Regions from separate parts of the Tannerella forsythia 92A2 genome, predicted to be linked through region 2. Evidence: riboswitches for the same ligand, from Rfam matches in the RefSeq annotation. Region 2 holds a riboswitch; each other region holds the start of a gene.

Region 1 (4,204 bases), 1.6 Mb from region 2:
CGGCAATCAGTTTATTCACCTCGACCATCGGCTCTTCCTGCGATACGGAAAGTTCCTTGATCTGAACATTCAGCGCAGCGAGGAATTTTGTCCAGTCAATATTCGGAACCAGTTTCTGAAGTTCATCAACCGTCATTTTATGATAATTCGCATACGGATCGCGTGTTTTCACCTTGTCGAAATGTGATTTGGCCAGACGTGTTTCAATACGCATCACATCTTCCATTTGTCGTTGTGCCTGTTCGCCCGGAATCCCGAACAATTCGAACATCTTGACTACGTGGTTTTTGAATTCGTTGCGGATTTTCATTGTGCTTTCATCCTCTTCAAGGTAATAATCGCGTTGCCCGAGCGAGAGTCCGCCCTGATAAGTCGAAAAGATGTTCTTTTTACTATCCATCACATCCGCATCGACATACACGCTGAAAAACGGCGACATGCCCGACAGTTTCATCTCAGCCAGGAAGGTCGACAGTTCGGCTTTATCGTTGAGGGTTGCAATCTTATCAAGCCACGGTTTCAACGGCGATGTTCCGTCGGCATTGAGCTTGGTACTGTCCATGGCAATATTGTACAAGTCGCCGATCTTTTGTGCCACCGTACCGTGCTCATGTTCTTTTCCTGCAATTTCTTCGATCAGACTTTTCAGTTGCTCGCGGTTGTCTTCACTCAGTTTGTCAAACGAACCGAAACGCGAGTATTCGCCCGTGAGGGGATGATTTTTGATCCACCCGCCACAAGCATATTGATAAAAATCAGTCCCCGGATTGGCGGTTGTGTCCAGGTTTTCGATACGGATACCGACATCGTCTGTCAAGGTAGCCATCTTCGGATTTGAATTACAAGCCATCATCAATGAAATTAATGCTACTGATAAATACTTCTTTTTCATGTTAAATTCATGTTAAATGTTTTCTTCGGGCAAAGGTATACAATTCTATAATCAACGGAACGTATATCGTTCTTTTTTTTGAGTGGCCTTTCCATATTCGATGACTCGGACAGGACAATGATGGATACATACCAGACATTGTGTGCAATTTCTGCCCCAGTGCGGCTTTTTATCGACCAGTGCAATATTCGCGGTAAGACACTGTGAAACACAAAGGGAGAAGCCTTATCATCCACGTCGAATCTGGAAAAAATCACCTACTCAAAGCGTCCCTTTGCCCACGTAAATACTTTCGGTTCCGTTTTGAAAAATTGCTTCGCTTTATCACGCATAGCAGTGTCAAGATAGTACAAGGTCGTATACTCGGCAGTCAACGTCTGCGCATCTTCGTTTAACCGGTAAACAAATAAATCCATATCAAGTGCCGCCATCACATCAAGAAAAGCAACATCGGTCGTATCAACATCCGGCAGAAGAAAGTCATCGACCGAGACAGGGCTATACAAGCCATCGTCAGGAAGCGGCTTCCAGTCTGTCGTAAAGAAATGAATACGACTATCGGATACGGGAGCCGAGACGGTGGTAACCATACAAATAATCCAGGTATGGTTGACTAATGGAAGGCGTCTCAGTTCAACAGTGCTTCGCCCGCTCGTCTGTATTTTCAGATAGTCGGGGGTAAGTTTCATCAATTGCGATGCGCCCTGCATCATGTTCTGCAGCTTGGCTTCTTTTCCTGCCCGGTACAGATTCACCAGATCCTTCCGCCACGCATCTTCCAACCCGATCGTATATTCATCCGGCATCTTCACAAACAGCTCGGCCATATCCTGCGCTCCGACACCTACTATTGTGCATGCTGCCAACAGCATACTTATTATCAATTGTTTCATCTTCCTTCTTTTTAACGAATGGAGGTTCAAAGGTAGGCATTTTTGCAAAAGAAGACAATTTTTTTTGTCATTGCTTTTGTTTGCACTACCTTTGCTTCTGCAAAGGTTTTTCGGTTCGTCATGCACGAAGTGAAATGAAAAGGGAATCCCGTGAGAATCGGGAACTATCCCCGTAGCTGTAAGTTCTATTTATGGAGCACAACCTCCGCCACTGGTGCAAAATCCGAGAAGGCGTGCTTTACGGAACAAGTCAGAAGACCTGCCTTTTGCATACAGAACGGACCACTTTCGGGTGAAAGAGCAACAATGGATAATAATAGAAATGAAAAAAAAATGGATTGTCTGTATCATGCTGATGTTATGGGCATCATGTCAGCAGACAGGCAAACGACAGACAGAGAAGAGTACGGGAGATGCTACTGATAAAGAGCGAACGGAACAGATGCGCACTCGTTATGCACAAGGCTTCCGTATCACCTCTTCCGGTAAAATATGGCTTGTGGATATTCAAGACCCGCAAAAGGAAGAAGGCGCCTCATACCACTATGCTCTCGTCCCGAAAGCGGAAAAGGGACTACCGATTCCGGACAATTACGAGCCCATACCCATTCCTATAAGCAAAGTTGTTTGTATGACTTCGTTGCAACTATCGAATTTCATCAAGCTCGGCAGGCAGTACCTTGTGACGGGTATCACAAGCACACGCCATCTCTTCGACTCGAAGATGAACGAGCAGCTGAAAACAGGTCAAACACGCAAAATAGGAATCGAAGGGAATTTCGACACGGAGATCATCATCGGGATGGATCCGGAAATTATTCTGATCTCACCGTTTAAACGCGGAGGATATGAAGCCTTGAAAGAAACTGGCGTACCCCTGATTCCTCATCTGGGCTACAAAGAGCTGACCCCGCTCGGACAGGCCGAATGGATCAGATTGATCGGATTGCTTACCGGTTGTGAAGAAGAAGCGAACCAATGTTTCGACGAAATTGAACGAAAATACAATGAACTGAAGGCGCTGACAGCCCATGTTGAAAAGCGTCCCATGGTGTTCAGTGGCGAGATGCGGGGAGGTAATTGGTATGCTGTAGGCGGAAAAAGTTTTCTGGCACAGCAATTTCGCGATGCCGGGGCTGATTACTTTCTGAAAGACGACACGCATTCCGGAGGACTTACACTCGATTTCGAGGCCGTCTACAGTCAGGCTGAAGGTGCTCAATATTGGCGCATCGTGAACAGTTTTGACGGAGCATTTTCCTACGACGCTTTGCGTAAAGAAGACAACCGATACGCCGATTTCAACGCCTTCCGTAACAAAGGGGTTATTTACTGCAACTTACGCAAACAACCGTTTTACGAAAGCGCCCCTTCGCAACCGGAAGTCATACTGGCCGACCTGATCAGGGTCTTCCATCCCGATCTGCTGCCCGATTACGAACCGGTATATTACCAATTACTGAAATGAAGCGATACACGGTTCTCGTACTTATCTTCATCTCGGTATCGATCGTATTCTTTTTCTTCCTCAACCTCGTACTGGGTTCCGTGCACATCCCCCTACGTTCGGTTTGGAACATTGTTTGCGGATCGGCGGAAGAACCCGTCGTATGGCAAAATATTGTCTGGAAGTCACGGGTACCTCAGTCAATTACGGCATTAGTAGCGGGAGCAGGACTATCCGTAAGCGGCCTGCAGATGCAAACCGTCTTTCGCAACCCGTTGGCAGGTCCTTCGGTGCTGGGTATCAGTTCAGGGGCAAGCCTCGGGGTAGCTTCGGTGATCCTGCTTTCGGGCAGTATCGGCGGCGTAGCATTGAGCAAATTAGGATACATCGGAGAGATTGCCTTGACCATCGCAGCTACGGCAGGCGCACTCTCGGTAATGACGCTGATCGTATTTGTCTCGCAAAAAGTCAAAGGAAGTGTGACTTTGCTGATTATCGGAGTGATGATCGGTTACGTTGCGAATGCGATTATCGGCGTATTCAAATACTTCAGTGTAGAAGAAGACATCCGCGCATACGTTATCTGGGGGCTGGGCAGTTTCGCACGTGTGTCGGGCAACCAGATGACGCTCTTCATCTACATTATGATCATATTGCTGCCACTGTCATTTCTGCTGATCAAAACCCTCAACCTGTTGCTTCTCGGCGATGGCTATGCCAAGAATCTGGGTTTGAATATCAAGCGGGCACGGTTGTATGTCATCTCCTGTTCGGGAATCCTTACAGCCATTGTAACAGCTTATTGCGGCCCTGTGATTTTTCTCGGGCTCGCTGTCCCCCATCTGTGCCGAGGTTTACTGCGTACCTCCGATCATCGCGTATTGATGCCCGCAGCCATACTTACCGGTTCATCACTGGCTCTGCTGTGCAACCTGATCGCACGCATGCCCGGCTTTGAAGGTGCATTGCCGG
Region 2 (4,204 bases):
GTCATATCGATGATTATGTTCCCGAATCATTGGGCTATGGAGACGAGATGATGATAAACTTGAAAGTCAATACGTATTGGGGTACTTATGAATCGGAATTACACAAGTATACCGTGAAGTGGAAGTCGAATGTTTCCACGGACGCGGACAGTCTGAATGTAACTATCCAAGGGCCTTTTCTTATCCATTATAAAAAAGATGTTTTATATAACGGTAAAAAAATATCTTTATGGGATAATGCGGATTACGGATTAAAAATGGATTTCTACGATAGGTTCCGTGAGGTTAAAGATAATATTTATCGTTATAAAGGCGGTATGGATACCATAGCTCTTTTGGATCAACAAGTATTGACTCTGATCATTCCGATTGATACGATGTCGATCGTGAACTAAAAAAGGCATAATCAACCTTAAAAGGCAGTCAGGGAGAGTATCCTTGGCTGCCCTTTGCAGTAACAGCATCAACATACTCACACAAACACAATATTTTCTGTAAGCTATTGATTATATTGTGATTTAACAGACTTCTCCCTTCTTCTTTTCTACTCCGAAAAAGACATAGGTTGTGAATCTATATTAGTGGAAACGAAAAGTGAATCGTGAAAAGCGAAGCCTTTCGGGCGTTGATTTGTTGAATTGTTGGCTGAATGCTGACGGCTAAGATCAATTACGAATGACGATATCCGAACGCAAACGGCGCAAATAAATGCAGGACTAAATAATATTAAAGGAACTTCTCTCGGTAATAAAAGGCTCAAGAGTCCAGCCATTAAAAAGAACGATTCTTCAATCTGAGTCTTCCCTACAGACATATCCCCAAATATTCAGGTGCAACAACCATTGACCTCTGCAACAAGCCCTTCAAGAAGCCACATAAACATGGCATCAGAAACTTCCTTTATCAACATAAATCATAATAAATTATAAAGCCTATTGGGGTGATTTATTAAAGACGCACCCGGCGAAAACATGCCTAAAATCGAAGTGGATAAAAACGAAGTAACCGTTGCAGGAGATTATGCATCTACCACACTCTTCAAGATTAGCACCTCCGCCGGTATTTCTCGATTAAGACTACGCTTTGAAGACGTAGACACTGTGCTTTACAATAAATTGAAGCCTCCTTTCAATCTGTATGACGACTCAATGGAAGGCGATTGGTACGTTGTCGGGACAGCGGGTCATGAATTGGCCGTCGTGCTGCAAAAGAACGATACGGGGAAAGAGTGAACGCTTTGGATCAGTCTGGATCGGGTAGCTTATCTCCCGGCAATCGTGACAATTCATCAACAAGCACAATGAGAGCCGGTGTAGTCAAGAATAGCCATTAAACTTACGGTAAAATCCGAACGCTGAAAAACTGATGGCTGTGAAAGCTCCAACGCAAACCCGGTAGAAAACAGCGGCACATTGGCCGGAGGGCTGAAAACATCGGATGAAGCGCAGGCGATTTCAAGTCTTGCGAACCCTGTATAACAACACTCTGAACTTTCTTTCAGACAGAAGAACAATATGGAATCGATCTAAAAGAGAGGGTCGGATGTCGTTTTTTTTCATTTATTCTTGTTCGATCGGAAAATACTGATTTCCTTTGCCCCCGTCACAGGTGATTCATCATGCGCTCATGGATGATGGATTGAAAAGGGAATCCGGTGCGAGTCCGGAACTGTACCCTCAGCTGTAATTTCAGTAGAATGGTTCTGCATTCTTTTTGATCACTGTATGCCGCATCAATGGCAACGGGAAGATCGCAAAACCTTGAAAAAGTCAGAAGACCTGCCTGGGCGACTTTTTTTTATTCTTGGGGAATAGGGAATGAAAAAGACTGCAACATATTTGAATCGAATAGATGTATTATTATTTTTTAAAATTAATAATTAAACCAGTATGAAAAAATGTTTTTTTTGTGTAGGAAGAATGGTAGGAGTTTTTCTACTTTTATTGAATTCTTGTTCTGATAATGCCCTTTTAGAGGATGGCATCAATGCCTCCGAAAGAGAAAAAGCAGAAAGAGTAATGTTGAGAAATGCAAATGAAGATGAGACGGAAAAATATCTCGTGCAATTTGCAGAAGTGCTTTCAAAGGCTGTCTATGAAAGAGAAGATGTACGCGCATTTTTGAAAAAAGAGTCCCTAAAGCAATTTGACAAAAACTATGATGTCTTATACGAGCTTGTAAAAGAAGAAACCATCAACGGAAAATCCTTCCGAGATATCCTTGTTTCCTATTCTTCGGATAAGATAATCAGAGAAATTGAAACCAATGTATCTTTATTAAATATTTTGGTTCCCAAAATTGCTCTGTTTAAAGTAGAACCAGAGAATTTGAACACTGAAGACAATGAAATTCCAGTAGCAATATCTAGAGATTCCGAGACATCGCTTTATTTAAATGGTAAAAAAGAATTAAGCCTCCAAAAAGGGGAAGTGCCAAGCTTTCATGTATTTGTGGTAAATGAAAATAGTCGAGTTGTAGCTGTAAATGAAGAGAGTGAAATGCTTGCTTCAACCGGAAGCACAAAAGCAAAAAGGGTTAGAAGTATGAATACCGGAACAAATCGCAAGTCTATTATTTTCAAATCTCCAAACTTTGATGGAGGGAATAATTCGGAAGCAGTGGATACAAGATCGGCTTGGGTAGGAAGTGATATAGTTGGAGAGAAAGAGTTGGAAGCTTTTGAGTATTTTTATACTAATGATGGAAGTGTTAATCAAAAAGCACTTCAACGTGACTATATTTATTATGGAATAACACCTCAAAAAACATCAGGAAGTCTAAATCGATCTATATCAGAATACATTTCTTTTTTAGAAATAAATCCCAAAACCTACTTTAAAATATCAGATCAGCGAGATTCACCATCTCCTAATAAAGACCCCTATATTAAAGAAGATGAAATCGTTAATATGAAACGTGAACTTTCCGAGGCGGAATTAGTAGATAAAATGTGGACAAAAGGTGCATATGAATTTCGATTTGAAATAGTAACATCGACAAATCAACATCCTTATATCGTATATATACCGTTGAGACCAGATGAAATATGGGACTTTCATATTGACTATGAGTATATACACCATACTTTCTTTAGACATTCTAAACATATATATAAAATAGATCCTAATAAATTTACTGCCAAAAGAGTGAATTTGACACCCAATAGAATATCATTTGGCAAATGGCACCTTGCAGAAGAATCGATTTACCGATATGTAACAATTTTAGAAGAAGATGAAAGTATAGAAAATACATATGAAAATGAATATGAGACCACTCGTGTACAAATGGACAAATTTAAAGGAGACGTAAAAGTAGGTTTAGGTCTTGGAAAAATTAATATAAATGGGGGTGTAGAGACTGAAAAAACAGAAACAAACAGTATCAGAGAGAAGAAGAAAGTAATTGTTAGAAGAAAAGAGGCGTCTGATCACTTAGGAAGTGTTCGCATCTATTTTTATGATCCTATTATTGAAAATGTTCTTTGGAAAGGGGTATTTCATGAGGTTTATACATACAATACAGGTATCGTTACATTTGGCATTTCTGTACGATAAGATAAATCATATTCAATTATGAAATCACAAAAATCACAACTTCTTTTTACTTTATTCACAGTTATGATATACAGTATGGTATTATGTAGTTGTGAGAAAGAAAACGGATATGCAAAAAAGGAGAAGAAAGAAAACCAAGTGACTATGAAAGTCTTTTGTAATACTTCCGGTGTACCTGTAAGAATATATGGGTACAAGTCTGGTGGTCTAATCATTAAAGATCAATGGGAAGGTGAATTTGTTACAAAAGACTGGGAAGTACAGTTAGTTGCTTACTGTAATGATAAAACAGCATTGGTAACATTAGAAATTTATGTAAATGGAAAGTTAAAAAGCAGAGGAGAGGGAAATAGCTATGTGGCTATTGGCGCCAAATTAAAATAACCTTTTTCATTACTGACCGACAAAAGTTTAGAATAAAAATAAGGGGCTCCACCGAAGCATTGCCCCCAAAGCTGTAAATTTGTATTGCAACGCAAATTCTCAACTATGGGCAAAGATAATACAAAGAAATTAGTTGGTCAGCCGATTTTCAAACAAATCGTAAAAATACTTCCGCGTGAGCAGTTTGACATCTTGGTACGACAATGCGGCAGCGACCGTTATTATAAGGCATTCTTTTCGTGGGATCAACTTATCGTGATGTT
Region 3 (4,204 bases), 460 kb from region 2:
TTTCTGCCGTGCAAGTGAGAAGTTGCTCACACGTTTCATATAACCGATGACACGTGTCAGATAATCCACCTGCCGGCTATGACATACCGGGCAAGCCTTAAGATAACGCTTGTCGATATGGCCGCATTCTTTGCATAGCGTGTTCGGAATGTTAAACGTGAAATAATTACATCCTTCGGCTGCGGCAACACGCAGGAGCTGGCGATATTGCGTTTGTGAGAGATGTTCGTCCAGATTGGCATGGAGTGCCGAGCCACCGGTCAGGTGCTCGATATATTTACGTCCGTGCAGACGAAATTTATCGATCAGGTTCAGCGACTCGTCTTCGACAATATAGAAATAGCTGTTATAACAGTCGCGCGGAACGATGAAGCCGTCTTCTTTGTCCCACTTAGCATGCTTGACACCTACATTCTCGGCTGGGATCATCTCGCAGTTGAACATCACTTCGTTCGTACGGTACTTCTTATTGTAACGTTCGATAAGCCCGAGTACTTCCTGCACAAAAGCCGTGTATTGCGGATTGTCGCTGATCTCGATGCCAAGGTATTCGGCCGCTTCGACGAGTCCGTTCACGCCGATGGTCAGGTATTGCCGGTTCATATTGATGTAGCCGGCATCGAAGAGAGGCAGCATACCTTTGGAGTGTAACATCTTGAGGTTCTCGTTGTAGCCAAGCTGCACCTTGTGTACCAGGTCGACGATGTCTTCGAGGTACATCATGTAAGGGATGCTTCGTTGGCGAGCATACTGGATACAACGGTTGAGGTTTATGGTCAACACGCTTTTGGAGCCGGTCGAAACGCCTCCCGCTCCGAGCGTATAGCTGAACCCGTTGTCCTGTATCTCGTTACGCAGCCGGCAGCAGCTCGAAAGCGAATCGGCATTGTCGCTGATATACGTAAAGAACGAATGTCCTTCGGCATACATCTCAGCCGTGAAATCACCGTATTCCTTGTCTTTTACATCGCCGTCTTCGGTAAGTAACGCCATCGTTTCAACCGGGAAGGTCAACACGGTCTTGGTACGTTCTTTATTGAACCATTTCATGAAGCGTTTCTGTAACCAGCTGAGCGATTCCCAATGCGGTCGACTTCCATCGGGAAAGACGAACTCACCGAAGAGGCTCTCGAAATAGTAACGGTCGTAGTAAGCCACGTTCCAGAAGACCGCCTGAAAGTTACGCGCTCCTGTCGGTTGATTGATCGAATAGACAACCTGTTCGAAGCAATCGGTGATCACTTTGTCGATGCTACGCCGTTTGAGCGACAAATCGGCATCGCGGTCGGGGTGCAGGTAATAATCTTCGCCATATTCCTTTTGGATGAAATAGTTCATATACATCAGGAACTCGGGTGTGGCACACGCTCCGGAGAGCATGCTTGAAACGATGAAAACCATATTCACGAAGCCTCCGCAGAACGATTTCAGGTTGCTTGGCGCCGTTGAATTTCCGTCGATCGATTTTGTACCGCCGATCAGCCACGGGTACATCGTGATGCTCGCGCAGTAGTTGGCAAGACTCGTTTCGTCGTTCTTGTAGATGAAATGACGGTTGAGCAACGAGAGGTATTTATCGGACAGTTCTTTGCCGTACATCTCCTTGAGGCGGTCGGTCAGCAGGCGGCGATTCAGACGGATGAAGTTCTGTTTGGGCAGTTCCCCGATCAGCGTGGCGATGTTCTTGTGCTCTACATTGGCGTTGGCGTCGAACTTGCTTCCCGTGGCGGCGTTCTTCGCATCGCAGTAGTTCATCAGGAAAGCCAACTTGTCACGCACTTCGCGGTCTTCAAGATGCTTCTGTCGATAAAGGATATACGATTTGGCTACTTTGTAGTAGCGTTCACACATAAGCGCCGTTTCGACCTGATTTTGAATCTCTTCAACCGACATGCCGTCTTTGATCTGTACATGTCCGAGGATGGATGTCAAGTCTTCATCCGACGGGAAACAGCCGACCGAGAGGAAGGCCTTGGTCACAGCATTCTTGATCTTGTCGATAGAAAAAAGTTCTTTTTTTCCATCACGTTTCGTGATAAATGTATCCATCTGTTCCTGTATTATGATAGTGTATGCAAAATCTGCTCTTCTTTGTATATTCTTCCACCCGAGAACTTACAAATTCTTATTTCGTGTATCACGGCAGGTCTTCTGACTTGTTCCGGACGTCGCGCCTTCCCGCTCCGTCGCTGACGGGAGCAGTGGCCATAGATAGCGCCGTCCACATATGGCGGAACTTACAGCTACGGGGATAGTTCCGGACTTGCACCGGATTCCCATTTTCATTCCTTGTTGCGTCGGGCAACGCGGAAACCGTTTACGTGTACAAAGGTAGGAAATTGCCAATAGCTTCTTTACGAAAAATGCCGGAAAAGTTTTCAACAAATCTGCGATCAATGTATTGATGCAGTCTTTAACGATTTTAAGATTTTCCTCGCGCCTCGCAGGCGGGCGCAAGGAAATTTTGGGAAGAGGTGTTATGCTCCGTTCAGCTTCGAGCGGATTCGTGTAGCCACTTCTGCTAACTGCTCGGATGTCGGTTCGAGCTTCTCCTTCCCGAAGTGCATGTCGGATTCCTTCTGCATAGGCACCAGATGAATGTGTGCATGCGGCACTTCCAGCCCGATGACCGTCATTCCGATGCGTTTGCAGGGGATCGCCTGTTTCTGTGCACATGCAATCTTTTTGGCAAAGGCCATCATCCGTCCCAGCCGGTCATCGTCGATATCAAAAATATAATCGATTTCTTCTTTGGGAATGACGAGTGTATGCCCTTCGACCAAAGGATGGATATCAAGAAAAGCAAAAAATTCACGGTTCTCCGCAATTTTATGACATGGGATTTCGCCGTTGACGATTTTACTGAAAATAGTAGCCATAGTCGATCTTTGATTAGATGGATATTTCCATGATTTCAAACTTCATTATGCCTGAAGGAACTTGGATTTCAGCGATATCGCCTACTCTTTTCCCCATCAGTCCCTGTGCGATCGGAGTGCTGACTGCGATTTTGTTCTCTTTCAAATTGGCTTCCGAGTCAGACACGAGCGTATAAGTCATGACCGCTTTATTTTGCAGATTCTTGATCTTCACCTTATTCATAATCTGCACAACATCCGTCTTGATCTGTGCTTCATCAATGAGTCGCGCGTTGGAGATCAGCCCTTTCAATTGTGCAATCTTCCCTTCCAGAATCCCTTGCGCTTCTTTCGCAGCATCGTATTCCGCATTCTCGGACAAGTCGCCTTTGTCGCGCGCTTCTGCGATCTGTGCCGATATCTCAGGACGTTTGACGCTTTCGAGATAATTGATTTCGGACAGAATCTTGTTGTAACCTTCTTCTGTCATATACGTAACACCCATTTGTATGTCCTCCCTCGTCGTTTAAGTCGTTTAATTTAAAAATAAAAAAAGAATCCCGGTCAAGAAAGAATGTTTCGACCGGAATCCAGTTGTTTACCACTTATTATATTCGGATGCAAAAATAGGAGATATTTTACATATATCCAAATTCCGAAATACTGCTTTATAACATCATACCCTATTTCTTTTCTTTACAGGAGGGCTTCGATGTCTTTCTCAAGAACATTCGGATCATCGACGCGTTTAACCAGAATGCCTCGCCGGTTGAGCAAAAAGACGGCCGGAAGTTGTTTGACATTATAGAGTGCAGCAGCCTGCGAGTAGACGGATTGGGGGTCGTGCACACATGTCCAGGCCATGTTGGATGCCACATTTTTCCAAAGGTGAATATCCGCATCTAAGGAAACCTGATAGATTTCCAAACCTCGGCTATGATACTTTTCATAGAGTGAACCCAGCGTCAGGTTAAGCGAGGGTGCCCATTCCGTCTCATAAGCCGTGAAATTAAGAATCGTCACTTTGTCTTTTGCCATCTCCGAGAGTTTTACGCCAATACCGCGAAGATCGGGCAGTTCAATATCCAACATGTCGATTTCCCGCTTTTCTATCTGATTTAAGTCGAGGGCCTGCTGGCTACGAATCACTTTGAGCGACTGCAATGCCAGGTTATAAAGATGTTTGGCACGCGGACTTTCGGGATAGAGATGATTATAGCTGGTCGCCACAGCGCCGAACGAGCGAGAGTCTGCCTTATCGTAAGGATCGAAAAACAGCAGACCGTCGACTTGTTGGAACAAGGCATAGTATGCCGCGGTAGACATGGGTCTGGCATAAATATATT

What was found. A riboswitch is a leader RNA that binds a small molecule or an ion and turns the genes downstream of it on or off. The one in region 2 is predicted to bind cobalamin.
Region 1: linked by a shared signal. The riboswitch ahead of BFO_RS00070 (ABC transporter substrate-binding protein) and the one ahead of BFO_RS06430 (hypothetical protein) in region 2 are both predicted to bind cobalamin.
Region 3: linked by a shared signal. The riboswitch ahead of nrdD (anaerobic ribonucleoside-triphosphate reductase) and the one ahead of BFO_RS06430 (hypothetical protein) in region 2 are both predicted to bind cobalamin.

The regions. Positions count from the first base shown of each region.
Region 1 is NC_016610.1:16,688-20,891, forward strand. It holds gene BFO_RS00060 (M13 family metallopeptidase) at 1-892, opposite strand, end outside; gene BFO_RS00065 (DUF3256 family protein) at 1,150-1,785, opposite strand; cobalamin riboswitch at 1,872-2,066, shown strand; gene BFO_RS00070 (ABC transporter substrate-binding protein) at 2,108-3,253, shown strand; gene BFO_RS00075 (iron ABC transporter permease) at 3,250-4,204, shown strand, end outside.
Region 2 is NC_016610.1:1,581,491-1,585,694, forward strand. It holds gene BFO_RS06420 (hypothetical protein) at 1-395, shown strand, start outside; gene BFO_RS06425 (hypothetical protein) at 972-1,232, shown strand; cobalamin riboswitch at 1,590-1,800, shown strand; gene BFO_RS06430 (hypothetical protein) at 1,890-3,557, shown strand; gene BFO_RS06435 (hypothetical protein) at 3,576-3,941, shown strand; gene BFO_RS06440 (DUF4372 domain-containing protein) at 4,047-4,204, shown strand, end outside.
Region 3 is NC_016610.1:1,119,615-1,123,818, forward strand. It holds gene nrdD (anaerobic ribonucleoside-triphosphate reductase) at 1-2,049, opposite strand, end outside; cobalamin riboswitch at 2,125-2,330, opposite strand; gene BFO_RS04510 (HIT family protein) at 2,478-2,879, opposite strand; gene greA (transcription elongation factor GreA) at 2,893-3,363, opposite strand; gene BFO_RS04520 (TlpA disulfide reductase family protein) at 3,555-4,204, opposite strand, start outside.